2 regions of the Microbacterium sp. JB110 genome follow, and region 2 is predicted to be linked to the other one. Evidence: predicted binding sites of a transcription regulator. Region 2 holds the regulator's gene; the other holds the start of a gene.

Region 1 (15,010 bases), on a different contig from region 2:
GCAGGAGCCAGGTGCCGAGCGCCGAGATCCCGATGGCGCAGCCTGCTGCTATGGCGAGCCACCACAACTGGAATGCCGCGAGAATGTCGGGTGCGGCCGGGAGGATGATGATCAGCGCGAGTATCAGCACGATGGCGATACCGATGCCGACGAACTGTGGTCCGCGTGCTCCGTACCTGATCCAGGAGGCACCGAACACCCCACCGATCATGAGCATCGACAGCACGCTGAGGAAGACGAGTGGGATCAGCAGCGTCATATCGCCCGCCCCGAGGATATAGACATCGAAGATGTAGAACTCGGAGAACCAGTGGCCGGTCGCGACCTCGACCATCGTCAAGACGGCGAACACGAGCGTCAGGTAGGCGGAAACCGTCACATTCCACAGAAAGGTCCCCCCGACGAATCCACGCCTGCTTGCCCCGAGTGTGAGGGCGAAAGGAAACGTCGTCGCCACCGATTGGACGCCCAGATACACGAGGAATCCTGCAAGCGCCCAGGCGATACCGGGATTGCTCTGTGAACCCTGTATCCAGCCGGGCGTGCCGGGGAGGCTGCCCGAACGCCAGAACAGCAATGAGATCAAGACGGAGATCACCGTCACCACGCCGGTGATGTAGAGCGGTACCAGGAAGGTGATCTCGCGCTTGTTGAGGTGCAGTTTGGTGGTCAAAATCATCGTGTCCATAGTCGTCAGACCTCCTGGGCGTCGAAGGACTCGACCTCATTCGCGCCGTACGCCGCGACGAGTTGCTGTAACGACGCTCGCGAGACCTGCACCCCAAGCTCACCGGCACGCGCTTGAGTCGCGTCGTCGACCACACCAGTGGCGGTGACTGATGTCAGGCCACCGACTGTGTTGCGCTGCAGGATGCGCCGGTCGCCGATCACCTGGTGGACGGCGCCGGTCGTACCGCTGGCAAGCCATGCAGCTTCTCCAGCCTCGTCGCGGTCGGCGTCCAAGAGGACGCGTCCTTGATCCATGATCACCACACGGTCGAAGAGCGACTCGGACTCTTCGATCAGGTGGGTGGAGAGAACCACGGTGCGCGGCTGCCTCTGGTACTCCCGCAGCAGCACTTCGTGAAACAGTGCTCGGGCGGTGACATCGAGTCCGAGGTAGGGCTCGTCCAGCAGGGTGATCTGGGAACGTGACGCCAGGCCGAGCACGATCGCGATGGAGGACAGCTGGCCACGGGAGAGCTTCTTGATGGGTGTCTTTGTCGGGATGCGGAAGCCCTCGACCAGCTCATGCGCGACCTCCGTGCTCCAGTTCGGAGCGAAATCGGGGGCGATCCGCAGCACGTGGTGGAGTCGGTAGTCGTCGGGGTAGCGCTGGTTGTCTCGGACATAGCTGATCTGGGCGAGAGTGGGTTCGTGCTCGAACGTGCTGTGCCCAAGGACCTCGACACGGCCGGAGGAGGGTCGGTCCTGTCCCGCCAATATCGACATGATCGTGGTCTTGCCAGCCCCGTTTCGGCCGAAAAGTCCGAGGATCGAGTGCTGGGGAACACCGAAACTGACGTCGCGGAGCGCGTACACCCCACCATAGCTCCGCGTCACGGATCGGACCTCGATTGCGTTTGTCATTTGCTGGCCTCCTTGTCGATCATCTCGGCGAGTTCGTCTTTGTGGATGTGGAGCAAACGGGCCTCGCGGACCAGGGGCACCACATGACTTTCGGTGAACGCCGCGCGGCGCCGCGACTGCAATTTGCTTCTCGCCCCGGCCGCAACAAACATCCCAACTCCGCGTTTCTTGTAGAGCACCCCCTGCTCGACGAGCAGGTTGAGTCCCTTCGCTGCCGTGATGGGACTCATCTGATAGAAGGTCGCGTACTCGTTCGTCGACGGGACCCCGGACCCCTCCGGATACGTACCGACCAGGATGTCCTCAGCGATTCGATCCGCGAGCTGCTGATAGAGAAGACCATCACCTGCGAACATTGCCACCCACTTAGGTTCTATAGTGCACTATAGAACCTAAGCGATCAAGCAAGAACGGGTCAAGCCCGATCAGCGGTGGCGGGGGTTGCGGACTGCGGGCTCGATCGAGCGCACCAGCCTTAGTCTGCGCCAGTATCGCTCGGAGACAGGCCGCTGCATCCCAGCTGAGGAACCCATGACGGGAACGGTGGAACGGTGCAGGTCATCGGGTCATCGGGTCATCGGGTCATCGGGCGCGCGTGTTCGGACGTTCGCACGGCCCGTCCGAGAGAGTGCCCTGGGATGGGGCATCATGCGGGACACACCTGGGCCTTGCCCCGGATGTTGGACACGCTGAGTCCGGCCTTGGGCCGGGGAAGCGAGAATCAAATCCATGGTTCGCAAGCACTACTCCGACGAGTTCCGCCGTCAAGCGGTGGAGCTCTACGAGACGACTCCCGGCGCGTCCATGCGTCAGATCGGCGGGGACCTCGGTGTCTCTCGATACACTCTTGCTGACTGGGTGAGACAACTCGGCACTGGGATGACGACCCAGCCGGGCGGGAGCCCGGCGCCGGCGCGTGTGGAAGAGACCGACGCTGAGAAGATCAGTGGAGTCCCGCATAGTGGTGTAACGCCCGGTGGCCGGCCCCGTCGCCAACGTAGACGCGGCCACCGTGTGATCCTTCGAGGAAACCTCCTACAGCCTCTCGAACGGAAGACACACGATGACCGCTCCTCACATTCTCGACCCACAGACGGTTCTGCACGAAGCCCTCGGCGACGCGTCGCCTGATCTGATGCGGCAGCTGCTGCAGACGATCATCACCTCCCTCCTGTCCGCCGAGGCCGACGCCATCGCCGGAGCCGAGTACGGGCGCCCTTCACCCGACCGGGTCACGCATCGCAATGGCTACCGACACCGTGATCTCGACACTCGTGTCGGGACCGTCGATGTCGCGATCCCGAAACTCCGGCAAGGGTCCTACTTCCCGGAATGGCTCCTCGAGCGCCGCAAACGCGCGGAGACGGCGCTGATCACCGTCGTCGCCGACTGCTACCTCGCCGGTGTCTCCACCCGGCGCATGGACAAACTCGTGAAGACCCTCGGTATCGACTCGTTGTCGAAATCTCAGGTGTCTCGGATGGCGACCGAGCTCGACGAGCACATCGATCAGTTCCGCAATCGGCGGCTGGACGAGGCTGGCCCGTTCACGTTCGTCGCGGCGGACGCGTTGACGATGAAGGTCCGCGAGGGAGGGCGCGTGGTGAACACGGTCGTGCTCGTCGCCACCGGCGTCAGCGCCGACGGGCGCCGCGAGGTCCTCGGCCTGCGTGTCGCCACCAGCGAGACCGGAGCGGCTTGGAACCAGTTCTTCGCCGATCTCACAGCCCGCGGTCTGACGGGAGTCCACCTCATCACATCCGACGCACACGCGGGGCTCGTTGAGGCGGTCGCGGCGAACCTGCCGGGCGCGGTCTGGCAGCGTTGTCGCACCCACTACGCCGCGAACCTGATGTCCGTGACGCCCAAGTCGCTCGGGCCCGCAGTCAAGGCGATGCTGCACTCGGTCTACGACCAGCCCGACGCCGACGCCGTCAACGCGCAGTTCGATCGGCTTCTCGACTATGTCTCGGAGAAGCTCCCCGACGTGTTCGACCATCTCGACGCCGCGAGAGCGGACGTTCTCGCGTTCACGGGCTTCCCGAAGGACGTCTGGCAGCAGATCTGGTCGAACAACCCCAACGAGCGTCTCAACCGCGAGATCCGCCGCCGCACCGACAGCGTCGGCATCTTTCCCAATCGAGACGCGATCGTCCGCCTGGTCGGCGCAGTCCTGGCCGAGCAGACCAATGAATGGGCCGAAGGACGCCGCTACCTCGGCCTCGACCTCCTCGGCCGCTGTCGACTCAGCCTCGTCCCCGACACCGGAGAGGAGACCAACACCAACGATCCCGTCCTCGCCCTGTCCGCCTGAACAACCCCAGCTCGATCGATCACGCGAGCGTTACACCACTCCACGGGACTTGACCCCTCACGCAACTCGCGATTCTCCCGTTCGAGCCGACGCATCCGCTCTGACTCGCTCGACGTCACGCCCTGGCGTTCCCCGCCATCGATCTGCGCCTACCGCACCCAGCGACGCAGCGACTCGGCCCCGAACCCCAACCGCTTCGAGACGGTCTCGCACGCGGACGTCAGGTTCGGGTACTCATCGAGGTGATCGAGCACGAGCCGGATCGCACGCTGCTTCGTCTCCTTCGGAATCCTCTTCGGCATCATCTCCATCTTCCTTCCAAACTCGAAAGGAAACGGCATCAAACCGGGGACGGTTCATGACGATGCATCCGCAGGCGGCGGACGAGTCGAATCGGTTCCGACTTGTGGGTCCGTGCCGGCGGTGGAGCGGTCAACTCCGAGATCCTGATAGGAGCGGCTGGGCGCCATCACGTGCCAGATGATGATGAGAAATCTTGTGCCGCGGCCACGTTCGCCTTGCGGAACGCTCGCCGTCCCGAGCGTTCGCGACTATCCGGGCGGGCCTGGTGTGAGCGGATGCCTTTCTGGCATGCGTTCTACTTGCGATTGCCACATCCAGCCGGACAATCTCCCGCCGTGGAGCAGAACGATGCCGTTCGATCCCAGCGGAAGAGTGCTGCGGTCACACCGGTGCCGATTCACCGCATCACCAGCGCCCGGCGACCTCCGGCGCCACGACGTCTCGGTAGACCTCTTCGACGGCGGCGAGCACATCGGCGGACAGCGGCTCCAGGTCGGCCGCCGCGGCATTCGCCTTCGCCTGCTCGGGCGAACGTGCGCCGGGGATCACCGTGCTCACGCCAGGCTGATCGATGACCCAGCGCAGCGCGAACTGCGCCATCGTGGCACCGGCTGGAGCCAGTGGGACGAGACGGCGAACGGCTTCGAGGCCCGTGGCGAAGGGCACCCCGGCGAAGGTCTCCCCCACGTCGAAGGCCTGGCCGTCGCGATTGAATGTGCGGTGATCGTTCGGAGCGAAAGTCGTGTTCTCGTCGTACCGGCCCGAGAGCAGTCCGCTCGCCAGCGGCACCCGAACGATGATGCCGACGCCTGCCTCACGTGCTGCGGGCAGCACCTCTTCCAGAGGACCCATCCGCATCATGTTGAGGATGATCTGCACCGATGAGACACCAGGGCGAGCGATGGCCTCCAGCGCCTCCGCACGCGTCTCCACGCTGACGCCGTAGGCGGCGATGGCGCCCTCATCGACGAGCGCGTCCAGCCTGTCGTAGACGGCGTCGGTCGAGAACACCGGCGTCGGCGGGCAGTGCAGCTGCACCAGATCGAGCCGGTCCACGCCGAGGTTCGCCCTCGACCTGTCGGTCCACGCGCGAAAGTTCTCGAGCGTGTACTGCTCCGACTCGTGCGGCTGCGCACGGCGACCCATCTTGGTCGCGACCGTGATGCCGTCCGCCCCGCCTTCGCGCAGGAATCGCCCGATCGTCTGCTCGCTGCGTCCGTCGCCGTAGACGTCGGCCGTATCGAAGAAGGTCACGCCGCCGTCCGCTGCCGCCTGCAGCACGGCGACGGCACTGTCCCCGTCGACGTCGCCCCAGTCGGCGCCGAGCTGCCAGGTTCCGAGCCCGATCGCTGAGACCGAACGTCCGAGCCTGTCGATCTCCCGCTGTTCCATGTGGCTCCTCAGATCGTCCGCTTCAGCAACATTCTCAGTCTCGCCGCTCCCGAGGGCAGAGTCCAAATGTCCGCGGGATCGCGCTGCGCGCGGCCGAGTGCCCGCAGAGGATCCGCTATGTCTCGGCCGTTCATACTGACGGAAGCATGGACCGTGCCGTACCGTGGAGGGAAGCGATCGGCACCCGCCTTTGGCTTCCCGAACAGGCGACGCAGAGCCTGGCCGACGCAAAGGCATCCCTATCTCCTCCACCGCCGCTGGCGCGACCAGCACACTCGGCCCCATCCGCCAGACCTACGCGCGAAAAGAGGATTTCCCGCCGATCACGCGGGCATACAGCCAGCTGTCCCACGCCGTGCGCGACAGCGGCCTGCTCGCACGCACGCCGTGGTTCTACATCCTCGTCGCGGGCCTGATCGCGCTCGGCTTCGGCGGTGCGATCACCGGCTTCGTCCTGCTCGGTGACAGCTGGTTCCAGCTCCTCATCGCCGGCGCACTCGGCATCCTGTTCACACAGGTCGCCTTCGTCGCACACGAGGCCGGCCACCGCCAGGTGTTCACGTCGGGTCCTGCCAACGATCGCCTCGCAGTCGTGCTGGGAGCCTTCGTCGGCATGAGCTACTCGTGGTGGGACTCGAAGCACAGCCGTCACCACGCGAACCCGAACCGCGTCGACAAGGACCCGGACATCGACGTCGACACCATCTCCTTCCTCGACGTCGATGCGGCCGAGGCCCGCGGCATCCGGCGTCTGATCACGAAGCGCCAGGGATGGCTGTTCTTCCCTCTGCTCACGCTGGAGGGTCTGAACCTGCACTTCCTCAGCCTCAAGCACGTCTTCGGTCCCGGCCCCGTCAAGAACCGCTGGATCGAGATCGCGCTGCTCGCGGTTCGGTTCGGGCTCGTCTACACCCCGATCTTCATGTTCCTTCCGCTCGGCATGGCATTCGCCTTCGTCGGCGTGATGCTCGCAGTCTTCGGCGTCTACATGGGTGCTGCCTTCGCCCCCAACCACAAGGGCATGCCCGTGATCGCCCCCGACGCGAAGCTCGACTTCTTCTCCAAGCAGGTCCGCACCTCGCGCAACATCCGCGGCGGCTGGTGGGCGACGTGGCTGATGGGCGGTCTGAACTACCAGATCGAGCACCACCTGTTCCCCAGCATGGCCCGCCCTCACCTCGCCCAGACGCGCGACATCGTGCGTGAGTTCTGCGAGACGCACCGGGTGCCCTATACCGAGACCTCACTGCTGCGCTCGTACGCGATCGTGATCGAATACCTCAACCGCGTCGGCCTCGCCGCTCGCGACCCGTTCGACTGCCCGATGGTCACGGAGTACCGGCGGGTATAGCGCTCCGACCGTTCGGCAGCGCCCAGTGGGCGGTGCCGGACCGGTGACAGTGCCGGACGCGCGGCCCCGACGCCATAGCGCCGGATGGGCGGTGCCGGACCGGTACTGGACGAACGATGCCGCACACGCCATGCCAGACGTGCGGTACCGGACACTCGGCACCCGATACGCGGCGATGCCCGACCGGCCATCGAATGTCGCAGGCCATGGGTAGTCTGACGGCACGACAAGCGATGCCGACGCGTACGGCGCACGTGCGCCACCACCGAGCTGCATGACGTGGGCCGCGTGAACGAATGGCACTGGCGGTGATGGGTACTGCACAGACCCCACGGTGCGTACATTTCTTCTATAGAACCTCGGCGATAACTCTTGTCGATCGTACTTTTGTTCGATAGAATGAACGCATGGACGATGCCTCGATCAACGATCGGCTCACGGGTCTGGACCCCGATGAGCTGGCAGAGGCGCGCGAGCACGTCAATCGGATCGACGAGCTGCGTCGAGTGATCGCGCGAGCGGAGGGCGAGATCGCTCAGCGCACCGCCGCGCTCGCTCGGATCGCACATGCGCAGGGCGAGCGGTCGCACAACTCCGACGGCCCCGAGTACGCACGCCGCGCGATGGCGGCAGAGGTTGCGGCCGCCACACGCGTGCACCCGAACACCGCGCGGGCACAGCTCGACGATGCAGAGCGACTCGTCGACGACTTCCCGACCACCCTCCGGGCGCTTGAGGAAGGGCGGATCTCGCGTCAGCACGCCAAAGTGATCGCCGACGCCGGTGCGAACCTCGGCACGGGGGCACGAGCGTCCCTCGACACGCAGGCAGCAGGCTTCGCCGAAACCCGCACGCCGGGCGAGATGAAGAAGATCGCCAAGCAGCAGGCCGCGGAACTCGCACCGCGTTCTCTGCGGCAGCGGCACCTCGACGCCCGTGAGCAGCGTCGTGTGTCGGTCACCGACCTCGACGACGGTATGAGCGAACTGTGCGTTCTGATGCCGTCGTTCCACGCGCACGCCATCCACAACCGCCTCACAGCCATGGCAAGGCAGATCAACGACGAGCGCCGCCAGGCCCGGAAGCTCCTCCGCGAGCGCCACGGCGCCACATCCGAGAACGACTGGGCGGTCACCGGTATGGGTGATACCGACGACGCTGTGCGGGCCAGCGACCGGCGCACATTCGACCAGATCCGCGCCGACCTCGCCGCCGATCTGATCCTCTCCGCCGCGCCCACCGGGCACGAATTCCACACCACTGGCCCCGACAGCGCTCTGGCGAATGTGACCGCGCAGGTACAGGTCACCATCCCCGCCCGCATGGTCCTCGACCGCGACCAGGGCACCGCATGGAACGAACGCGGCGCTCTCATCGACCCCGATGCCGCCCTCGCCGCCGCTGCGCACGCTTCAGGCTGGGACAGGCTGTTCCGCTCCCCCGATACCGGCGAGATCCTCGCCACCGATCGATACCGGCCCACCGCCGATCAGCGACGCAGACTCATCGCCCGCGATGCCACCTGCCGCTTTCCCGGGTGCACTGCCCCCGCCCGAGACTGCGATCTCGATCATTCCCAGGAGTACGCCCGCGGCGGACAGACCTGCCTCGACAACCTCGCCGCGCTCTGCCGCGCCCACCACGTCATGCGGCACCAGTCCGACTGGCGCATCAGGCAACTCGGCGGGGGTCTGCTCAAGTGGACGAGCCCCACCGGCAGGATCTACATCGACGAGCCGGTCAGCACCGTCGCGTTCCGCGAAGCACCGTGCGCCGATGAGCCAAAGCAGGCAGCGACTGCTGACACGGGTGCCGGCACAGACGCCGACGCCGATCCCACGCGCACCGGCACAACGTCTGTCGCGGCGATCGACGCCGCCGCCGCGTCAGCTGACTGGGCGATCCCCGACGACTCCGACCTGCCCTCGTTCGCCGTCGATGCCCCGGTGTCCGATGCCGGCGACACTTCGGCACAAGCGTCCCGCACAGACGGCGCAGGAACCGACGCGATTCCGCTGGTCGAACTCGCCGCGGCTCTTGACGCTGCGAACGCCGACGTTCCGGCCGCGGCCCTGCGCGGGCGCCCGAGCATCGCCGATCTGGCGGCGAGCCTCGACCGTGCCTCGAGTTCCCCGCTCCCGCCGGCGATGGTCGAGTTCTCGGCCGCTGAGCGGGCGTGGCTCAGCCGCTGTCATGCGCTGCTCGGCCGGGCCGGCAGCGACGAGCCGCTCACCGCCGCACGGTTGTCAACAGCGACATCTGTCCGCCCCCGCATCGACTTCCGGCACGGCGACGACTCGCTCGTGCTGGAGCACGGTGCCCTCGGGCCCAGTCTCACCACCCACGGAATGTGAATGCTGCCCGCCCCGGCTCAGCGCGATCCGAGGCGGGCAGCATTCGCTTCGTTCGGCTACGCCTTCTTCCGGCGCAGCGCGACGATGCTGACCACCAGTGCGACGACGCCGGCCCCGAGGCCCGCGCCGCCCAGGACGGTCGGGAGCGCGCTGGACTCGCCATCCGACGCTCCCGTCTCCTCAGCGGCCTCCTCGGCACCCGACCCCGCGTGGTCGTCGTGGCCGGCCGCGTCACCGTCCGTCGCCTCATCCGCGGCTTCGATCTCCAGCACCGGCGCGGGTGAATCGAGGTCGTGCGGGTCCTGCCCGTCCTCGGCGATCTCACTCCACGAGTGCGAACCCTCCTCGCAGGTCTGCTCGACGGGGAACGCGATCGTGCCCGATGCGTCGCTCAGCAGCCCCACGTTCAGCACCACCTCCGCGCGCATCTCGTCGGACACCGGCTCATCCGGTGTGAACGTCACCGCCGACGGCCTGCCGGCATCGCCGTCATGCGCGATCTCGATGTCCCATCCCGCCTGAACGACAGGCTTCACCCCCGAGATGCCCTCGGCCGGCAGCTCGATCTCGATGCTCGTGGTCGGCGAGCCGTCACAGCCGTGGCCGATCGCGAACGCGAGGTTCCGCGTCGATCCGGCAGTCGGCGCACCATCGGGCTCCACTGCGATGTGTGCGCTCGCGGCGACCGGCGCCAGCACGATCCCGGCCGCGACCGCCATCCCCGCGGCGCCCATGCTCAGCTTCTTCTTCGTCCTGTTCACGGACATGTTGGTACTCCTCATTTTCCTGCATGCGTCGATGGCGGTCCGTCGAATCGGCGGACCGGATGAATCAGACGGCAGGAACGGGAGGACCCCTCGGGCAGGCGATGCGGTCGCCGAGGCGCGAGCGGAGAACCCGCGACGACGCCACGACCGAGACCCTGGGCCGCGTCGGCCATCCGGGAACGACGACGCGCGAACGCGCCCACCCCGACACCCACGCACGCACCATCAGCACGGCGCGTTCGCCGTACGCGAGCATGGCGAAGGTCACCACGGCAGCACCTGCGTGGGCTGCGAGCATGGGGGCGTCGATCTGCGCCGCCGCGCCCGTGCCAGCCAGCAGCTCCCACGCACCGGCGTGGTCGTGATGATGGCCGCCGATCGTCCTGGTGCCGGAGACAGGAGCGCCGAGCACGGAGAACGCCCCGTGGAAGATGCCCTGCAGCACCGGCACCGTCACCGCGATGCGCCCCACCCGCGGCCGCCTGCCCATCAGTGCCATCCCCGGGAACACCAGCAGCACCGCCATCCCGACGATGAGCAACGGTGCGGGCAGCGCCCCGCCCGCCCAGGAGTGCGACAGCGCCGCGACGAAGGTGGCCACGGCCGATGCCGCGCCTCCCCGCAGTGCGAGCAGCTGCCGTGGGGTCATCGTGCTATCGGGCGACGCGCCGGTAGGTGAGATCGCGGATCTCACGACCCTTGGCGATCCCCTTGCGTTCGAACGCGGTCATCACGCGACCTTCGCAGCGCTCGGCCCACTCGCCGTCGAACGCGCGCTCGAACTCGGGCGCGGTGTCCATCACCTCGCGCATCTGCAGCGCGTAGTCCTCCCAGTCGGTCGCGAGCCTGAGCAGACCGCCATCCCGCAGCACTCGGCCGACTGTCGCGCCGAAGCCGTCCTTGATCATCCGGCGCTTGTGGTGGCGCTTCTTGTGCCACGGGTCGGAGAAGAAGATCCACACCTCGTCGGCCGACCCCTCTGGCAGCAGCGTCTCGAGCACTTCTGGCGCGTTCGCCTCGATCACGCGGAGGTTGCGCGCGCCGGCCTTATCGGCGTCGAGCATCGTGCGCGCCAGTCCCCCGACGTACACCTCGACCGCGAGGAAGTCCTCGTCGGGCCTGGTCGACGCCGCGTTCACGATCGCGTGCCCCTGGCCGGAACCGATCTCGACGATGAGCGGAGCGGTGCGGCCGTACTCCTGCGCCGGGTCGAACACGGCATCCGGATGCACGGATGTCGATGCGGCATCGCGCGGCACGTCGAAGCGGTAGAAGTCGCTCAGCTCGCTCCACGCGCGATCCTGTGCCTCGCTCATCCGGCCGCCGCGGCGCACGAACGACACGGGCTGGTCACGGTAGCGGGGCGCTTCATCACTCACCCGACCAGGCTACGCGAGCGACCTGGGGCGTGCGTACGCGTCAGCGGCGTCAGACGGCGGGTTCCGTGACGAAGTCGATGAGTTCCTCGACCCTGCCGAGCAGTTCGGGCTCGACGTCGCGGAAGGTCGTCACCCGCGACAGGATGTGCTGCCATGCGCGGGCGAGATCCGCCTTGTCCTCTGCCGGCCACCCGAGTCCGCGGCAGATGCCCGTCTTCCAGTCGATGCCCCGCGGCACGACAGGCCACGCGCGGATGCCGAGCGATGCCGGCTTGACGCACTGCCACACGTCGACGAACGGATGCCCGACGATCCTCACGTGTCTGCCGTGCGGCCCGCGCTCGACCGCCTGAGCGACCCGCTGCTCCTTCGATCCGGGCACGAGATGGTCGACCAGCACGCCGTAGCGCCGCTCCCGCGACGGCGGTTCCGCTGCCAGCAGGTCGTCGAGCAGGTCGACGCCCTCGAGGAACTCGACCGCGACGCCCTCCGCGCGCAGGTCGGCACCCCACACCTTCTCGACGAGCTGGGCATCGTGCTTGCCCTCGACGAGGATGCGGCTGGGCAGTGCGACGCGCGCCCGCTGGTCATCAGCCGCGAACGATCCGGACGCCGTGCGCTGCCGACCCTGCGGCTTCGCCGCTGCGCGCACGAGCTGCACGGGCTCTCCGTCGATAAGGAATCCGGTGCCCATCGGGAACAGCCTGCGCTTGCCTGCGAAATCCTCCAGCTCGACGTGCGGGCCGTCGATCCTGGTGACGGCGCCGCAGAAGCCGTCGACCGCGACCTCGACCACCAGATCGAGCTCAGCCGGCACACGCTGGACCGTCTTCTTTCCTCGCTCGCGCCATCCCGCGGCGAGCACGTCCGTGCCGTACCTGTCTTCCATGCCGTCAAGGGTATGCACCGGACGTCGTTCCGCGTGCGCGACACGAGGCCGAAGCCACGAGCACGGCGTGCCGCCTGAGGCGCCATCGGCTCCGGATGGGGAAAGCTGCCCGCATGCCGCTTTCCGCAGAACCGCTGACATCAATAGGATCGTTGTGATGGTGTCGCGCTTCTCCGCGGCACCGACACCGCAACGGGGAGGCACGATGCGCAATCGGTTCGCGATCATCACAGGGCTGGCCGCGGCCGCGCTCGGAGTGCTGGTCGCCGCTCCCGCCCATGCCGCGGATCCGGTGGACTTCGGGTCGAGCGCGAGCCACGTGTACGACGAGACATCGGCCGGCGTGCTGAGCCCGGCGGAGGAAGACGACGTCGAGGACGCCCTCGGCCAGTTGGCCGATGACAGCGATGTGTCGCTGTGGGTGGTCTACGTCGACACCTTCGACAACCCGGGCGACGGGACCCAGTGGAGTCAGCAGACCGCCGATCTGAACGGCTTCGGCTCGAACAACTACCTGCTGTCCGTGGCCGTCGAGCAGCGCAACTACGCGTTGACGACACCGCCCAACAACTCGATCACCGAGGCGCAGGGCAACAACATCCTCGCCGCCATCGAGCAGGAGCTCGGCGGGGACCAGTGGGCGGGTGCCGCGATTGCCGCTGCCGATGCGTTCGCCGATGCGCGTGCCGGCGGCGACGGAACCGCCTCCAGCGGCGGAAGCTCGGGCGGCAGCCTGTTCACCGTCGTGATGGTCGTCGTCATCGGCGGTGCGGTGATCTTCCTCATCGTCTGGGCTGTGCGGCGTTCGAAGAAGAGCGCGCAGAAGACGGTCGCCGCGCAGCGCCCGCGCGACCCGTACGAGGGCGTGAGCACTGAGGAGCTTCACTCGCGCGCCGCATCCGCCCTCATCGAGACCGACGACCGGATCCGCACCGCCGGCCAGGAGCTCGGTTTCGCAGAGGCCGAGTTCGGCGAGGGCGCCGTCGGCGAGTTCCGCGACGCGATCTCGGAGGCGAAGGCGCACCTCGGATCGGCCTTCGAGGCCTCGCGCGCCCTCGAGGCGAGCGAGAAGCCGTCGGACGACGATACGCGGGCCGCGCACGCCGCTGTGCTGCAGCACTGCGAGTCGGCGCACGCCGTGCTCGACGAGAAGGGCGAGGCGTTCGAAGAGCTGCGCACGATCGCCGAGGACGTTCCGGCGGCCATCGAGTCGGTCCGCGCGCAGGCACAGGCCGCACGGGGCGCCGACGGCCGGATCGCCGAGGCGGTCTCCCGACTGCAGCAGACATACGGGCCGGAAGCTCTGGAGAGCATCGTCGACAACGCTGAGCAGGCGAAGGAGATGCTCGCCCTCGCCGACGATCAGCTCGCGGAGGCCCAGCAGCTCATCGCATCAGGCGACACGGGTGAGGCCGCGGCCGCCGTGCACACTGCGGAGAGCGCGGCGGACCAGGCCGCGCAGCTGGAGCGTTCCGTGAGAACGCTCGCGGAGACCCTGCAGAACGCGGAGCGGCAGGCCACCGTCCTGATCGCAGAGCTCGAGGCCGACCTTGCGCGCGCACGCACGACCGGAGCCCGTCAGGCAGCCGGGGCGATCACCGCCACAGAACAGGCCGTACGCACGGCTCAGGCCAACCTTGCCGGCACCGGCAAGCTCCCCCGCACCATGCTCGAGCAGCTGCAGCAGGCGAATCAGCAGATCGACACGGTCATCCAGAACGCGCAGCGGGCGCGGCACGTGCTCGACCAGACGCTGATGCAGGCCCACGCCACCATCGACAGCGTCGAGGACTTCGTCTCGCAGCGCCGAGGAGCGATCGGCGCTGACGCCCGCACCAGACTCGCCGAGGCGCAGTCCGACCTGTCCCGCGCTGAGAGCATGCGAGAGGTCGATGCCGCCCAGGCGCAGCAGCTCGCGCAGCGCGCACTGCAGCTCGCGCAGGACGCGCTGCGACGGGCGAAGAACGACGTCTCCGGCTTCGGAGGCGGATACGGCGGAGGACACTACGGCGGTCGGCGCGGCGGCGTCGACATCGGCAGCGCCGTTCTGGGCGGCGTGATCGGCGGCCTGCTCGGCGGAGGAGGCGGACGCCGGGGCGGCGGATTCGGCGGCGGCGGCTTCGGCGGCGGGTTCGGCGGAGGCGGCGGAAGCTTCGGCGGCGGCGGCTTCGGCGGAGGAGGAGGCAGGTTCTGATGCCCGCGCACCTTCGCACTGAGGAAATGCATAGCCCACGGCTAGAAAGCGTTCTCGCATCGGACACTCTGACCAGATAGCTTCATACTCACCTACGAAGGGAAACCACATGAGCAAGCAGTCGATCTTCGGTCGCATCTCCACACTGATCAGGGCGAACGTCAACGCCATGATCGACCAGGCGGAGGATCCGGAGAAGATGCTGGATCAGCTGATCCGCGACTTCACGAACAACATCGCCGACGCCGAGGCCGCGATCGCCGAGACCATCGGCAATCTGCGACTGCTCGAGCGCGACCACGCCGAGGACATCCAGACCGCGAAGGAATGGGGCAACAAGGCCATCGCCGCCAGCCGCAAGGCCGACGAGATGCGCACCTCGGGCGACACCGCCGGCGCCGACAAGTTCGACAACCTCGCGAAGGTCGCTCTGCAGCGTCAGATCGCCGAGGAGAAGGACGCGAAGGACGCCGCGCC
Region 2 (15,010 bases):
TGGGTGCTGTGCACCGGCTCGCGTCGTTCTCGTCGGTCGACGATGGCTCCGCATCGCCTCCCTCCTCGGCCTAGCGATCCGGCACACATCACCCATGCTCGCAACGCCGCGAATTATCAGACACTCCCTAGCCCCGCTGCCGAGATGCGCACTTTCCGTCCAGATGCGCCGATCTATACGCGCCTTCGTCGAAAAAGTGCGTATCTCGCGGGCCGTGCGGCTGTCCTTCGCGGCGGTCCGGATGGGCAGCAGCGGCGCATCCGGCGGTGGCTTCGAAACGTAGACTGGGAGTATGACGGACATCGCGTTCACCAAGGGGCATGGCACCGGCAACGACTTCGTCGTGATCTCCGACCCTTCAGCGGAGCTCGACCTCTCGGATGAGCAGGTCGCCGCGCTGTGCGACCGGCACGTCGGAATCGGGGCGGACGGCCTGCTGCGCGCGGTCAAGTCGGCGAGCATCCCGGATGGCGCCTCGGCGCTCGCCGAGAACGCGGATGCCGAATGGTTCATGGACTACCGGAACGCCGACGGCTCCGTCGCCGAGATGTGTGGCAACGGCGTGCGCGTATTCGCCAGGTACCTGATCGACTCCGGCCTCGCGGAGGTGGCATCGGATGGCTCCCTCCCCATCGGCACCCGAGCCGGCGTGCGCGAGGTGACCCGCAGCGACGACGGCTTCCTGGTCGACATGGGCGGCTGGCGCGCTTCGACGACCGAGCCGACGGTGCGCGGTCGCGGCGTCAGCGTCGCCCGACCCGGTCTCGGCATCGACGTCGGCAATCCTCACATCGTCGTTGCGCTCGCCTCGACCGAAGAGCTGGACACGCTCGACCTCGCTGTGCAGCCGATCGTCGAACCACTTCCCGAGCACGGTGCGAACATCGAGTTCGTGGTGCCGGAGGATCCGCTCGTGGTCGACGGCGTGGGCCAGGTGCGGATGCGTGTGTTCGAGCGCGGGGTGGGGGAGACGCTCAGCTGCGGCACCGGCGTCGTCGCCACGGCGCTCGCGGTGCGCGAATGGGCGGGAGCCGGCGCTCCGGACCACTGGCACGTCGATGTCCCAGGCGGCACGCTCTCGGTGAAGATGACTGCGCACCCCGACGGGGAGCGCGTCTCGCTCTCCGGGCCCGCAACGCTCGTATACACCGGCACAGTCACACTGGCCGACTGAGCGACCGCGGCGACGGGACCGCCTGCTCGTTCGAACGGCGACATCCGGCACTGTATGCCTCAGACGGAATACGATCCTCCGGCGTCAGCCGATGGTGAGAGGTTCGGTCCTCGGCGTCCCGTGGTGGCGCACCTTGATCACGCGGAAGCCCTTCGCGGTCGCGTGCCTGCGCACACTGAAGTCGCGTGCCAGGGAGGCATCGAGCCACCGCTGCAGTGAATCGCTGCCGAGATCGCGCTTGACCACGAGGTAGGCGTCGCTGCGCTCGTCGAGCCGCGGGATCCACTCCTCCATCAGATCGTGCAGCACGGCCTTCCCGACCCGGATGGGAGGGTTCGACCGGATGGTGCGGAACCGCACGTCGGCGGGAACATCTTCCGGCCTGACCGCGTTGACATTGTCGAGACCGAGCTCGGCCGCATTGCTGCGCACGAGGTCGAGCGCCCGCTCGTTCACGTCGACCGCCCACACCCGCGCATGCGGTGAGGCACCGGCGAGGTCGAGCGTGATCGGCCCCCAGCCGCATCCGAGGTCGAGGAAGTCGCCACCCGAGGGCGGCGCCGGCGTGTGCGTCAGCAGGACCCGCGTACCGACATCGAGTCGATCGGGGCTGAAGACGCCGGCGTTCGTCGTCACCTCCACCTCACGGCCTGCGACCGGGATGCGGATGCGTCGAGGCTTGTCGACGCTGGAGGGAGCTTCGCTGAAATAGTGGTCTCCCATAGCCCGCAACGTTACCCTTAAAGGCTCCCGTTTCCCATCGAAGGATTACATGACTGATACGACGTCCCCCCTCCCGACGTCCGACGACGCACCGCACACGGCGGCCGACGACGCGGTCGATCGCGTCCTGGCCCGCGCGGGCTCCCGCAGCGGTGTGCGGATCTTCGGGGCGGCACAGGCGCTGCAGGAGACGTCGACGGCCGCAGGAAGCGCCGACGGCGACCAGTGGGACGTCGAGGACCGGCACGCGCTGCGTCGGGTGCCGAGCCTGTCGACGGAGCTCGAGGACGTCACGGAGGTCGAGTACCGCGAGACGAGGCTGGAGAACGTCGTGCTCGTCGGTGTGTACACGCAGGGATCTCTCGCCGACGCGGAGAACTCGCTGCACGAGCTCGCCGCGCTCGCGGAGACCGCCGGTGCCGTCGTCCTCGACGGCGTGCTGCAGGGCCGTCCCCATCCGGATCCGGCGACCTACCTGGGCAAGGGCAAGGCGGAGCAGCTGCGCGATCTGGTCGCATCGGTCGGCGCCGACACGGTGGTCGCCGACACGGAGCTGGCTCCGTCGCAGCGCCGCGCGCTCGAGGACGTCGTCAAGGTGAAGGTCGTCGACCGCACGGCCGTGATCCTCGACATCTTCGCCCAGCACGCGAAGACGCGCGAGGGCAAGGCCCAGGTGGAGCTGGCGCAGCTCGAGTACCTGCTGCCGCGTCTGCGCGGCTGGGGTGACTCGATGAGCCGGCAGGCCGGTGGCCAGGTCGGCGCAGCGGGAGCCGGCATGGGCTCGCGCGGGCCAGGCGAGACGAAGATGGAGCTCGACCGTCGCCGTATCCGCACCCGGATGGCGATCCTGCGCAAGCAGATCGCGCAGTTCGCCCCGGCCCGCGACGCGAAGCGGTCAGAGCGCAAACGCCACACCATCCCGTCCGTCGCGATCGCCGGGTACACCAACGCGGGCAAGTCGAGCCTACTCAACCGGCTCACGGCCGCCGGAGTGCTCGTCGAGAACGCGCTGTTCGCCACCCTCGACTCGACCGTGCGGCGCTCCCAGACATCGGACGGTCGGGTGTTCACCTTCGCCGACACCGTCGGCTTCGTGCGCAATCTGCCGCACCAGCTCGTCGAGGCGTTCCGCTCCACCCTCGAGGAGGTCGCGGAGGCCGACGTCGTGCTGCACGTGGTCGACGCCAACCATCCGGATCCGGCGAGCCAGATCAAGACGGTGCGCGACGTGATGGGCGATGTCGGCGCGCGCGACCTGCCGGAGGTCGTGGTGTTCAACAAGGCCGACCTGATCGACGAGAGCGCGCGCCTGGTGCTGCACGGACTCGAGCCGCGCGCCGTGTTCGTGTCATCGCACACGGGCGAGGGCATCGACGAGCTGCGTCGCATCGTCGAGGAGACGCTTCCGCTGCCGGCGGTCGAGGTGCGAGTGGTGGTGCCGTACGACCGCGGTGACCTCGTGTCGGCGGTGCACGAAACCGGTCAGCTGCTCGAACGGCGCCACGAGACGGACGGCACCTTCGTGCACGCCCGTGTCAGCCCCCGACTCGCCGCCGACCTCGAGGCGTTCCGCACCGAGTGAGCAGCTCCGGCCCCGCGGTGGTCAGGCGAGGTCGACGGGGCTGACGCCTGGAGTTTCGAACCCGAGCACCTGACCGAGGAAGGCCAGCTCGGACGCGAAGCACTTCACGATGGTGTCGGACTGCCGGAACCCGTGCCCTTCTCCTTCGAACAGCAGATAGGCGTGCGGCACCCCGTTGTCCGCGAGCGCGTCGCGCAGCGCCTCCGACTGCGACGGCGGCACGACCGGGTCGTCGCTGCCCTGCAGGATGAGAAGCGGCGTGGTGAGGCTCTCCGGGCGCGACAGGGGCGAGCGCTCGATGTAGTCGGCCTCCGCCTCCGGCCACGGGCCGACGAGGCCATCGAGGTAGCGGGCCTCGAAGTCGTGCGTCTCGGCCAGCAGCATGCGCAGGTCGGCGACGCCGTAGCGGCAGATGCCTGCGGCGAACACGTCGGTGTCGGCGAGAGCGCACAGCACGGTCCAGCCGCCGGCCGACCCGCCCTTGATCGCGATGCGAGCGGGGTCGGCGAGCCCCGCATCGACGAGTCCGCGCGCAGCGGCGGCCACATCCTGCACGTCGGAGAGGCCCCACCCGCCGGACAGCCGCTCGCGGTAGGCGCGCCCGTAGCCGGATGAGCCGCCGTAGTTCACATCCAGCACGCCGATCCCGCGGCTGGTGAAGAACGCGGCGTTCTGCGACAGGTCGCCGGTGACGTGACCGGTCGGGCCGCCGTGCACGAGCACGACGACGGGCGGCAGCTCTCCGTCGAGACCGACGGCGCTGGGGCTCGATGGCGGGTAGAAGAACGCGTGCACCGGGCCGAGGGGGCCGGCGAAGGTCATCGGGGAGGCAGGAGGGCGCGGCCCCGACGCCGGGTCGACCTCGCCGCCGCGCAGCGGCGCGAGGGACCGGGCCGACACGTCGAGCTCCCAGAGTCCGCCTGGCACGGACGCTCCCGCGCCGGTGAGCAGCACCCGCCTGCCGCGCACGTCGTGCACCTGCACGTCGCCGGTCAGCGGCGTCTCCAGCTCCGTGACGTTGCCGGAGACGGGTTCGATGAGCATCAGTCGGGAACGGCCGTCCGTGACGACCGCCACGACGTTGCCGTCGTCGAGCGCCGCGTACCAACGTGATCCGAGGCTCCACAGCGGGCCTCCCGTGTCACCGTCGACGACGTAGACCGGCGCGGCCGGAGCGTGCGTGAGATCGTCGTCGAATCGGATGACGAACAGGTTCCATCGTGCGCCGCGCGCGGGATCGGAGCGGGACGCGCTCGGGGGGTCCTGGGTGAACAGCAGCTCGTCGTCGCCCGTCCACTCCGGCTGCAGGGCCGCGACGTCCGCGCCGCCCGTCGCGCCGTGCCCGCCTGCGGCGACGACCCAGTCCGACACCGTGCCGTCCTCGTCGAGTGTGCCGACCCGCAGCTCCGCGGCGTCCCACGGCATGTCGGGGTGGTCCCACGCGATCCACGCGAGCCTGCCAGCGCGCGGGGCGGGGTAGGCGACGAAGTCGCTTCCTGCGACGACGACTGTGACGGCATCGGGATCGGCTGCGCCGGAGCCGTCATCCGGGATCCGGACGATCTCCCGTCGCGGCGTCGACAGCGCGGCGTCGTGTGTCTCGCGCACCGCCCACAGTGCGCCGTCCGCCCACACGAGATCGCCGTGAGCCAGCCTGGCGTCGTCCGCGGTCAGCGGGGACGGCTCGGTACCGGCACGGGCGATGTAGACGCGCTGGTCCGCCTGGTTCACGAAGGCGAATCGCTCGTCGTCGAGAGCAGCCCACGCGCCCCCGCCGTATTCGTGCACGCGAGATCGCGCGCTCCACGGGGCGGGCAGCACAGGGTCAGAACCGCCGGAGCGGAGGATCGCCGTGCGCCCCCGCTCCGCCGGCACGGACTCGGCCCACCAGGCCTCGCCTGAGACGTACTGGGCACGACCGAGTCTGAGGGATCCGGACGGCATGTCCTCTGGACGAATCGGCGACGGCCATGTGCCGTACGCGAGCTGGTCGATAGGGGCCATGTCACCACGCTATTGCACGCCGGAGCAATCGCGCACGACGTCGAAGGCGACGTCACGCCGCGACCCATGCCGACACATACCGATGCGTCGCTCGAGCCGTCGCCGGCATCGTGGGGTGCACGAGGCGTCGGCGAAACGGAGGGAGCCGGATCCGCCAGACGAGCTCGTGCCGGATCTCGTCAGCAGCTGACGCGGTCGCGCCCGTTCGACGTCGTCACAGCAGCAGGGGGGCGGTGCCGGATGACTCCGGCACCGCCCCCCTGCTCACGCGCTCAGACCGCGCGCAGCACCGCGACGATCTTGCCGAGCACCGTCGACTCGTCGCCGAGGATCGGCTCGAAGTTCGTATTGCGGGGGAGCAGCCAGGTGTGCCCGTCGCGCTGACGGAACACCTTCACGGTCGCCTCACCGTCGAGCATCGCCGCGACGATGTCGCCGTTCTCCGCAGTGCTCTGCGTGCGCACGACGACCCAGTCGCCATCGCAGATGGCCGCGTCGATCATCGATTCGCCGTTGACCTTGAGCATGAACAGCTCCCCCTTGCCCACCAGCTGCCTGGGGAGTGGGAAGACTTCTTCGACCTGCTGCTCGGCCGTGATCGGGACACCTGCGGCGATCTGGCCGACGAGCGGGATCATCGCCGCGTCTCCGACAGGAGGGGCGACGTCGGCCGGGTTCTCGCCCGACACACCGGGTAGGTCGATGAGCACCTCCATCGCGCGCGTCTTGCCTGGGTCGCGTCGCAGATAGCCGCTCAGCTCGAGCTGGCCGAGCTGATGGGTGACGCTGGAGAGCGACTTGAGGCCGACGGCGTCGCCGATCTCGCGCATCGAGGGCGGATAGCCGTGCTTCTGGATCGACCGCTGGATGACCTCGAGGATCGCCATCTGCTTGTCGCTGAGGCTGCGACGCCGCCGCGTGCGCGGGGTCGAAGGTGCGGTGCCGCTGTGCGCTGCGTCGTCGCTCATGAGTGCTCCAGGTTCGATTCGACATCTCGAATGTCGGAGGTCCGTGGTGAGGTTGCCTCCGACACCACGACCGTACCCCAGTCGCCGGGAGTTTCGAGAGCTTTGTTCGAGCGTGTCCGGAGAAATCTCGAAGCCCGTTTCGAAGAAAGGCTTGACCCAGCGATGTATTCGAAGATAGATTCGGTACGTAGCTTCGCACTCGGCTCTCCCGGCCGAGCAGCCGAGTGCGAAGCGCGTTCCATCCGAGGAGGAGACATGACCACCGTTGCACTCGCCGTACCGCACACGCGCCTTCGGCTGACGGTTCGCGGACGCCGCGTGCTCGCAGCCTTTGCTGCGCTCCCCGTCGTCGCCGGTCTCGCCGTCGCCGCCGTGATGGGCTCCGGTGCCGCTCTCGGCTCTATCGATGGCGGCGCGCCTGCTGGATCGTTCGAGACCGTCACCGTTCTGTCTGGCGACTCGCTCTGGAGCATCGCGCAGCTCGTGGCGCCAGGCCACGATCCCCGCGACGTCGTCGACGACATCGCCCACCTCAATCAGCTTCAGGGCGGCGCGCTGATGGCGGGCCAGGAGCTCGCGATTCCCACGGAGTACGCGCAGGACTGATCCTGAGCGGCGCTCCGGCGGCGGCCGCGCCGCGTACGATTGACCGGTGGCACTCTCCTTCGAAGACCTCCCGATCCGCGACGACCTGCGCGGCCAGTCGCCGTACGGCGCACCGCAGATGCCGGTGCCGGTTGCGCTCAACGTCAATGAGAACACCCATCGGGTCCCCGACGAGGTGGTCGCAGACGTGACATCGTCGGTCGCGGCGGCACTCAGCGAGGTCAACCGCTATCCCGACCGCGAGTTCACCCGACTGCGCGAGGGCTTCGCGCGCTACCTCGGCCACGACCTCGACGCGTCGAACATCTGGGCGGCCAACGGGTCGAACGAGGTGCTGCAGCACATCCTCCAGGCCTTCGCCGGCCCCGGCCGGTCTGCCTTCGGCTTCGCGCCGACCTACTCGATGTACTCACTGCTCGCGCGCGGCGTCGGCTCGGAGTGGGCAGCAGGAACACGGGGACCCGATTTCGAACTCGAGCCGGCCGATGCCGCAGCGCAGGTGCGGGAGGCGAGGCCGGACGTCGTGTTCCTGTGCGCGCCGAACAACCCGACGGGGACGCCGCTTCCGCTCTCGGTGATCGAGGCCGTCTACGACGCGGCGGACGGCATCGTGATCGTCGACGAGGCCTATGCCGAGTTCTCGCGCGGCAGTGAGTCCGCGCTCACGCTGCTGGAAGGGCGCGAGCGCCTCGTCGTGTCGCGCACGATGAGCAAGGCCTTCGCCTTCGCCGGCGCACGCGTCGGATATCTCGCGGCTCACCCCGCATTCGTCGATGCGCTGCGGCTGGTTCGGCTGCCGTACCATCTCAGCGCGATCACACAGGCGGCGGCCGAGGCCGCGTTGCGGCACGCGGGCACGATGCTCAGAACAGTCGACGACATCGTCGCCCAGCGCGACCGCATGTCGGCCGGCCTCGACGCGTTGGGCTATCGGGCGTACCCGTCTGGGGCCAACTTCGTGCTGTTCTCCGGTGTGGCCGACCCGCAGGCGACGTTCGCGCAGCTGCGCGACCGCGGCATCCTCATCCGGGATCTGGGCATACCCGGTCACATGCGCGTGACCGCGGGCACGGAGACAGAGACGACGGCCTTCATCGACGCGATGGCCGAGCTGACGCCCGCCCGCTGACGACCGGTGAGACGCTGCGGTGGGCTGCGCACTCGGCGTGCCTCCTGCGATCGCTGCGGCACCGGGATTCGCTGCGCACCCTAAACTGGTGCCATGACCAGCGACCGCATCGCACGCCGCACCCGTTCCACGAGCGAATCGTCGATCGAGCTCGAGCTCGACCTCGACGGGACGGGGAACAGCGACATCTCGACGAGTGTGCCGTTCTTCGACCACATGCTCACCGCGTTCGCGAAGCACTCGCTGACCGACCTCACCGTGAAGGCGACGGGCGACACTCATATCGATGTGCACCACACCGTGGAGGACACCGCGATCGTGCTCGGCGAAGCGATCCGTGAGGCGCTGGGTGACAAGTCGGGCATCTCGCGCTACGGCGACGCCCTGGTGCCGCTCGACGAAGCGCTCGCGCAGGCGGTCGTCGACATCTCAGGCCGGCCGTACCTCGTGCACACCGGTGAGCCGGCGGGATTCGAGATGCACCTGATCGGCGGTCACTTCACCGGCTCGATGGTGCGCCACGCATTCGAGGCACTGACCTTCCACGCTGGCCTCACTGTGCACGTGCGGGTGCTCGGCGGTCGTGACCCGCACCATATCGCCGAAGCGGAGTTCAAGGCGCTCGCCCGCGCGTTCCGCCAGGCGAAGTCACTCGACCCGCTCGTGCAGGGGATTCCCTCGACCAAGGGAGCCCTGTGACCGTCAGGGCGCCGCTCGTCGCCGTTCTCGATTACGGCTCAGGCAACGTCCACTCCGCCGTCAAAGCGCTGCAGGCGGCGGGAGCGGAGGTGAGGCTCACGCGCGATCGCGGCCTGGTCGCCGACGCGGACGGCCTGGTCGTTCCGGGGGTCGGCGCGTTCGGCGCGGTGATGGAGCAGCTGAACGCGATCCGCGGCGGCGAGCTCGTCGAGCGTCGGCTCGCGGGCGGGCGGCCCGTACTCGGCATCTGCGTCGGTATGCAGGTCCTGTTCTCCCGAGGCGTCGAGCGCGGAGTCTCCACCGACGGGCTGGGGGAGTGGCCGGGCGAGGTCACGAGGCTCGAGGCCGACGTCGTTCCGCACATGGGCTGGAACACCGTCGTGCCAGGCGAAGGATCCGTGCTGTTCGACGGCCTCGAGAACGAGCGGTTCTACTTCGTGCACTCGTATGCGGCGCAGAGCTGGACGCTGGATGTCATCCCGCCGTTCCCCGAGCCCGCCGTGACCTGGGCACAGCACGGCGGACGCTTCATCGCCGCCGTCGAGAACGGGCCGCTGTCGGCGACCCAGTTCCATCCTGAGAAGTCGGGCGAGGCAGGTGTGCGGCTGCTGCGCAACTGGGTGACGTCACTGCGCGACTGATCGGCGCAGCAGTCGCGCTGCGGCGGTCGCAGGGCGCGGGGGCAGTCAGTCCACGGGCATCGTCCGGTGCGCGCGACACGCCGGAGCGGCATCCGGACCGCTCGGATTGGCAAGTTGGGTGCCAGCACGCGTACTCTCAGTGCTCGTGCGACACGGTGGGAGAGCCCTGCCGGCACGAGGAGCTATGAACGATTTCGCGTCTACGCCAGGACTGACCCTGCTTCCCGCCATCGATGTCGCCGACGGCAAGGCCGTGCGCATGACGCAGGGGGAGGCGGGCACCGAGACCAGCTACGGCAGCCCCATCGAGGCCGCCGAGAACTGGGTCGACCAGGGAGCGGAGTGGATCCACCTCGTCGACCTCGACGCGGCCTTCGGCCGCGGCAACAACGCCGGCATCATCCGCAAGGTGATCAAGCAGGTCCGCGGCGTCAAGATCGAGCTGTCGGGCGGGATCCGCGACGACGCGTCGCTCGAGGCCGCGCTCGAGAGCGGTGCCCACCGGATCAATCTCGGAACGGCAGCGCTCGAGAACCCGGAATGGACCGGATCGATCATCAGCCGCTACGGCGAGGCGATCGCCGTCGGTCTCGATGTGCGCGGCACCACGCTCGCCGCTCGCGGCTGGACGCAGGAGGGCGGCGACCTCTGGGAGGTGCTCGACAGGCTCGAGGCCGCCGGATGCGCGCGCTATGTCCTCACCGACGTCACCAAGGACGGCACGCTGCGCGGGCCGAACCTCGAGCTGCTCACCCAGGTCGCCCGACGCACCGACAAGCCCGTGATCGCCTCCGGAGGCGTGTCGAACCTCGACGATATCGCGGCACTGCGCGATCTGGTTCCCGAGGGCGTCGAGGGTGCGATCGTCGGCAAGGCCCTGTACGCGGGAGCATTCACGCTCGTCGAGGCGCTCGACATCGCCTCGAACTGACACCATGAGCCACGGGCACGAGGAGCACACGGCAGATTCCGCCGGCGTGCCGTGGGAAGGCCGCACCTTCCGGCCGAATCCTGCCGCGGGAGACGACGGTTCGGCAGATCCTCGTCTGCTCGCCGCACTCGAAGGCTTCCGCGAGGGCTCCGGCGATCAGGTCTCGGTCGTCGACGCGCTGCGCGAGGCGCGTGTGCTGGCACCCCTCGTCGCCGAAGCGGGGGACGAGGGCATCGGCCCGCACGGTCACACCGTCGACAAGACCCAGGAGCTGTCGATCGTGTCGGTCGCCGCACCGGATGGACGCACGGTGCTCCCGGTGTTCTCCAGCGTCGACACCATGCGCGCGTGGGACCCGAAGGCCCGTCCGATCCCCGTTCCCGGCACCCGTGCTGCGCTGGCGGCCGCCGGTGAGGAAACGGATCTGGTCGTCGTCGACGCAGGCAGTCGCACCGAGTTCGTCGTGCGCCGACCGGCGGTATGGGCCATCGCGCAGTCGCAGCCGTGGGAACCGGGATGGCGCAGCCCCGAGGTCGTGCGCGGATTCCAGGAGTCGATCGGTCAGGAGCTCGCGGTCATCGACGTGTCGGTCGAGCCCGGTGACCCCGAAGCACGCATGCGCGGCCCGGAGGTCACGGTGCACCTGCGCCTCATCGACGGCCTCGACCGCGCGGAGCTCGACACGGTCCTGCAGCGACTTTCGCGCCGTTGGGCCGCCGACGACCGCATCGCGGTGCTCGTCGACTCCCTCCAGGTCAAACTCCACCGCTGACCGCGCCCTGTCGCTGACCGCGCCCTGTCGCTGACCGCGCCCTGTCGCTGACCGCGCCCCGTCGCTCAGGTGCGGGAAACGCCCGCAAGCCAGCCGGATAGCGGCAGTTCGCCGCACCTGAGCAACGGTGGTCAGGACACCGGGCCCGTCCACTTCTCGCCGGGGCCAGAGCCGGGGGCGTCTGGCACCTGAGAGATCTCGCGGAAGCGCAGCTGCAGGGAGCGCAGGCCGTCGCGGATGGGGCGGGCGTGCATATCGCTGATCTCGGGCGCCGCCGCCGTGACGAGCCCTGCGAGACCGTTGAGCAGCTTGCGGGCTTCGTCGAGATCGACGAGCTCTTCGGCGTTCTCGCCCTCCGACAGCCCGAGCTTCACCGCTGCGGCGCTCATCAGGTGCACGCACGCGGTCGAGAGCACCTCGACGGCTCCGACATCCGCGATGTCGCGCACCGCGTCGACCGAGGCGGACGCCGCCTGCTGCTCGTCCCAGCGCTCCTGCCGCTCGGCATCGAAGGCGCGGCGGTGGTCATCGGCTGCCGGATCGGGCGAAATGGTGCTCATTGAGGTCTCTCTGCTAGAGTGGTCCGCGGCTCCGGAATTATCCGGACGAAAGAGGATTCTCATCCCACCCGCGCTTGCCGTTCCAGGCTACCGGGTCACACACTCCACCGGCGTTCTGCGCCGGTTGTCATTCGCCTCGCGGATGTACGGGTGAGCCGACGTGAGTCGTGCACGGGTGGAATGCATCATCTTCTTCGCCTGTGACGCGCCCGTCGCGCCACGGTGGTCGAAGCCATCGCACCCAAGGAGTTCCGCATCAGCGATCCCCGCACCAACGAGCGCATCCGCGTTCCGGAGGTCCGACTCGTCGGGCCGAACGGCGAACAGATCGGCGTTGTCCGCATCGAGGCTGCGCTGCGTCTGGCCCAGGAAGCCGATCTCGACCTGGTCGAGGTCGCTCCTAACTCGAAGCCGCCCGTGGTCAAGATCATGGACCACGGAAAGTTCAAGTACGAGGCCGCTCAGAAGGCCAAGGAAGCGCGCCGCAATCAGGCGAACACGATCCTCAAAGAGGTTCGTTTCCGCCTGAAGATCGATGCGCACGACTACGAGACCAAGCTCAAGCGTGCGGAGAAGTTCCTGCAGGCGGGAGACAAGGTCAAGGCGATGATCCTTTTCCGCGGGCGCGAGCAGTCCCGTCCGGAGATGGGTGCGAAGCTCCTGCAGAAGTTCGCCGAGGACGTGTCGGAGTTCGGCTCGATCGAACACCGCCCGACACTCGACGGGCGCAACATGACGATGGTCGTCGCGCCGCACCGCAACAAATCCGACGCGAAGGCCGAACAGAACGCCACCCGCGCCAAGAACAAGCAGGCCGCGCGCGACGCGAAGTCGACCGATCAGGCGAACTGACACCGCACAGAACTTCCCGCGCAAGCGGGTAGCACCGGACGTCGCCCCCACGGGCGCAGACCAAGGAAGAGAAGATGCCGAAGCAGAAGACCCACTCGGGCAGCAAGAAGCGCTTCAAGATCACCGGCAGCGGAAAGATCAAGAAGCAGCAGGCGGGCATGCGCCACAACCTCGAGCACAAGTCGAGTCGAGTGACGCGCCGCCTGAACAGGGACCAGATCGTTTCGGGCAACGATCTCAAGGCAGTCAAGAAGCTCCTCGGTCGTTGAGACGCGAGATCTCGTTAGGAAGATAGACAATGGCTAGAGTCAAGCGGGCAGTCAACGCCCACAAGAAGCGTCGCGTCATCCTCGAGCGTGCCTCGGGTTACCGCGGTCAGCGTTCGCGCCTTTACCGCAAGGCCAAGGAGCAGGTCACACACTCGCTGGTCTACGCGTACCGCGACCGCCGCAAGCGCAAGGGCGAATTCCGTCGCCTCTGGATCCAGCGGATCAACGCGGCCAGCCGCGCGCAGGGCCTCACCTACAACCGCCTCATCCAGGGTCTGAACCTGGCAGGGGTCGAGGTCGACCGCCGCATGCTCGCAGAGCTTGCTGTGAACGAGCCTGCTGCTTTCACCTCGCTGGTCGAGACCGCGAAGAAGGCGCTGCCTGAAGACGTCAACGCGCCCAAGGCTGCGTAACGACTTCTCCGAACGAGGGGCGCTCCGGATGGAGTGCCCCTCGTTTCGTGCATTCGGCATCCGGATGGTGGGGACAGCACGAACGGGAGGGTGCGGATAACCAGCCGATGCTCCTCGTATTCCGCGATCTCCCGCGCGTGTGATTGCCGTCGGGGCGCCGAACGTGTGTACTGAGCCCATGGACCACGATCTGCCGGCACGGCCTGACGGACTGCCGACGGTGACCGTGGTGGTCCCCGCGCACGACGAGGAATCGATCATCGCCAGGTGCCTGAGAGCACTGGCCGCACAGACTGCGCAGGCCGACGAGATCATCGTTGTCGACAACGCCAGCTCCGACCGCACAGCGGTGGTGGCCGCGTCCTTCGATCGCGTTCGCGTCGTCGCGGAGCCGCGCCCCGGCGTCACCTTCGCGCGCACGGCAGGATTCGACGCCGCGCGCGGCGATGTCATCGCGCGCATCGACGCTGACTCGCTCGTACGCCGCGACTGGGTCGCGCGCGTGCGAGAGGTGTTCTCGGAATCGGGGGTCGACGCGATCGGCGGCTCGGCGGCGATCGCCGAGCTGTCGCCGGGCGAGGCGAGCTGGTTCGGCTGGTGGTACCGCGGATTCCGCGCATGGCACCAGCGCAGCATCGGCGTGCGTCCTATGCTCTACGGCTTCAACAGCGCGATCCGCCGCGACGCATGGCACCGCGCCAGGCCGCTGTGCGCGATGGGGGACGAGCACGTGAGCGAGGACCTCGACGTCACGATCGCGCTGCTGCGCTCCGGTCACCGGCTCGCTTTCGACCGCAGACTCGTGGTGCGGGCCAGGCTGTTCCGATCGATCGATCGCGACAAGCTCGCCCGCTACTACCGCACGGACGGGCTCACGCTGGCCCGCCACCGCTACGGCCGCCGGACACGGTGGGTCAGGGACGACGCCGTCCCGCCGGCAGCCGCGGCTCGCCGGGCCCGTGGCGGTGTCAGCGGATGACCGCATCCGAACACAGGCGGCGCCCGTCGCTGCGCTTCTGGGTCAGTCTCGTCACCGCGATTCTGGTCGGCATCATCGTCTGGCAGGCATGGCCGACCATGCTCGAAGCGGCGGGGAGCCTCTCCGACGTCGACATCGCGGTGTTCGCCCTGCTGATTCCCGTGCAGCTGGCCAGCTTCGCGGCGACGGGTGAAGTGCTGTTCTCCTTCCTGCGAGGCAGGGGAGAGCTGCACGGCATGCATCCGCTGACGGCGATGCGGATGTCGCTCGAGTTCAACTTCGCCAACCACATGCTCCCCTCGGGTGGGGCGGCGGGGATCGCCTACACGTCGTGGAAGCTGAACACGCTCGGCGTCTCGGCGAGCCGCGGCACGCTCGCCCAGTTCGCCCGCTTCGCCGTCACGTTCGTCTCGTTCAGCATCATGCTCGCCGTCTCCGGCGTGTGGCTGATCCTGTCAGGACACGGAACATCGACCGTGCTGTGGGCGGCCGCGGGCATCGGAGCACTCGCCGTCGTCTGCACAGCCTCCGGCGCGTGGCTGCTGCGCCGCCGCCGTCTGCTGCACAGGTTCGCGGGCGTCGTCACGCGCGTCGCCAGGTGGGGCGCGAGGCTCATCCGACGCCCGAACCTGGTCGATCCGGTGCCGCTCGTCCGCTTCGTCGACGGCGTGCACATCGAGGTGCGCGAGGTGACGGCGAACGCTCGCA

Evidence for each region. Region 2 encodes LexA, which represses DNA repair genes until DNA is damaged. Its sites were predicted from a motif close to TCGAACANNTGTTCGA; they were not measured.
Region 1: the regulator LexA is predicted to act here: its motif matches at 7,330-7,345, upstream of CIK77_RS16025 (HNH endonuclease signature motif containing protein).

What each region holds. Positions count from the first base shown of each region.
Region 1 is NZ_QPGM01000010.1:110,469-125,478, reverse strand. It holds gene CIK77_RS16060 (hypothetical protein) at 1-688, opposite strand, end outside; gene CIK77_RS16055 (ABC transporter ATP-binding protein) at 694-1,590, opposite strand; gene CIK77_RS16050 (GntR family transcriptional regulator) at 1,587-1,946, opposite strand; gene CIK77_RS16045 (transposase) at 2,320-2,721, shown strand; gene CIK77_RS16040 (IS256 family transposase) at 2,654-3,904, shown strand; gene CIK77_RS17775 (hypothetical protein) at 4,054-4,206, opposite strand; gene CIK77_RS16035 (aldo/keto reductase) at 4,613-5,599, opposite strand; gene CIK77_RS16030 (fatty acid desaturase family protein) at 5,835-6,950, shown strand; gene CIK77_RS16025 (HNH endonuclease signature motif containing protein) at 7,358-9,304, shown strand; gene CIK77_RS16020 (YcnI family copper-binding membrane protein) at 9,361-10,071, opposite strand; gene CIK77_RS16015 (hypothetical protein) at 10,136-10,720, opposite strand; gene trmB (tRNA (guanosine(46)-N7)-methyltransferase TrmB) at 10,725-11,387, opposite strand; gene CIK77_RS16005 (DUF3097 domain-containing protein) at 11,500-12,339, opposite strand; gene CIK77_RS16000 (TPM domain-containing protein) at 12,497-14,533, shown strand; gene CIK77_RS15995 (PspA/IM30 family protein) at 14,643-15,010, shown strand, end outside.
Region 2 is NZ_QPGM01000007.1:173,613-188,622, forward strand. It holds gene dapF (diaminopimelate epimerase) at 293-1,174, shown strand; gene CIK77_RS13255 (class I SAM-dependent methyltransferase) at 1,259-1,897, opposite strand; gene hflX (GTPase HflX) at 1,947-3,479, shown strand; gene CIK77_RS13265 (S9 family peptidase) at 3,501-5,483, opposite strand; gene lexA (transcriptional repressor LexA) at 5,756-6,451, opposite strand; gene CIK77_RS13275 (LysM peptidoglycan-binding domain-containing protein) at 6,707-7,057, shown strand; gene CIK77_RS13280 (histidinol-phosphate transaminase) at 7,104-8,186, shown strand; gene hisB (imidazoleglycerol-phosphate dehydratase HisB) at 8,280-8,885, shown strand; gene hisH (imidazole glycerol phosphate synthase subunit HisH) at 8,882-9,526, shown strand; gene priA (bifunctional 1-(5-phosphoribosyl)-5-((5-phosphoribosylamino)methylideneamino)imidazole-4-carboxamide isomerase/phosphoribosylanthranilate isomerase PriA) at 9,711-10,457, shown strand; gene CIK77_RS13300 (SseB family protein) at 10,462-11,229, shown strand; gene CIK77_RS13305 (DUF1844 domain-containing protein) at 11,361-11,789, opposite strand; gene infC (translation initiation factor IF-3) at 12,012-12,641, shown strand; gene rpmI (50S ribosomal protein L35) at 12,716-12,910, shown strand; gene rplT (50S ribosomal protein L20) at 12,940-13,323, shown strand; gene CIK77_RS13325 (glycosyltransferase) at 13,502-14,302, shown strand; gene CIK77_RS13330 (lysylphosphatidylglycerol synthase transmembrane domain-containing protein) at 14,299-15,010, shown strand, end outside.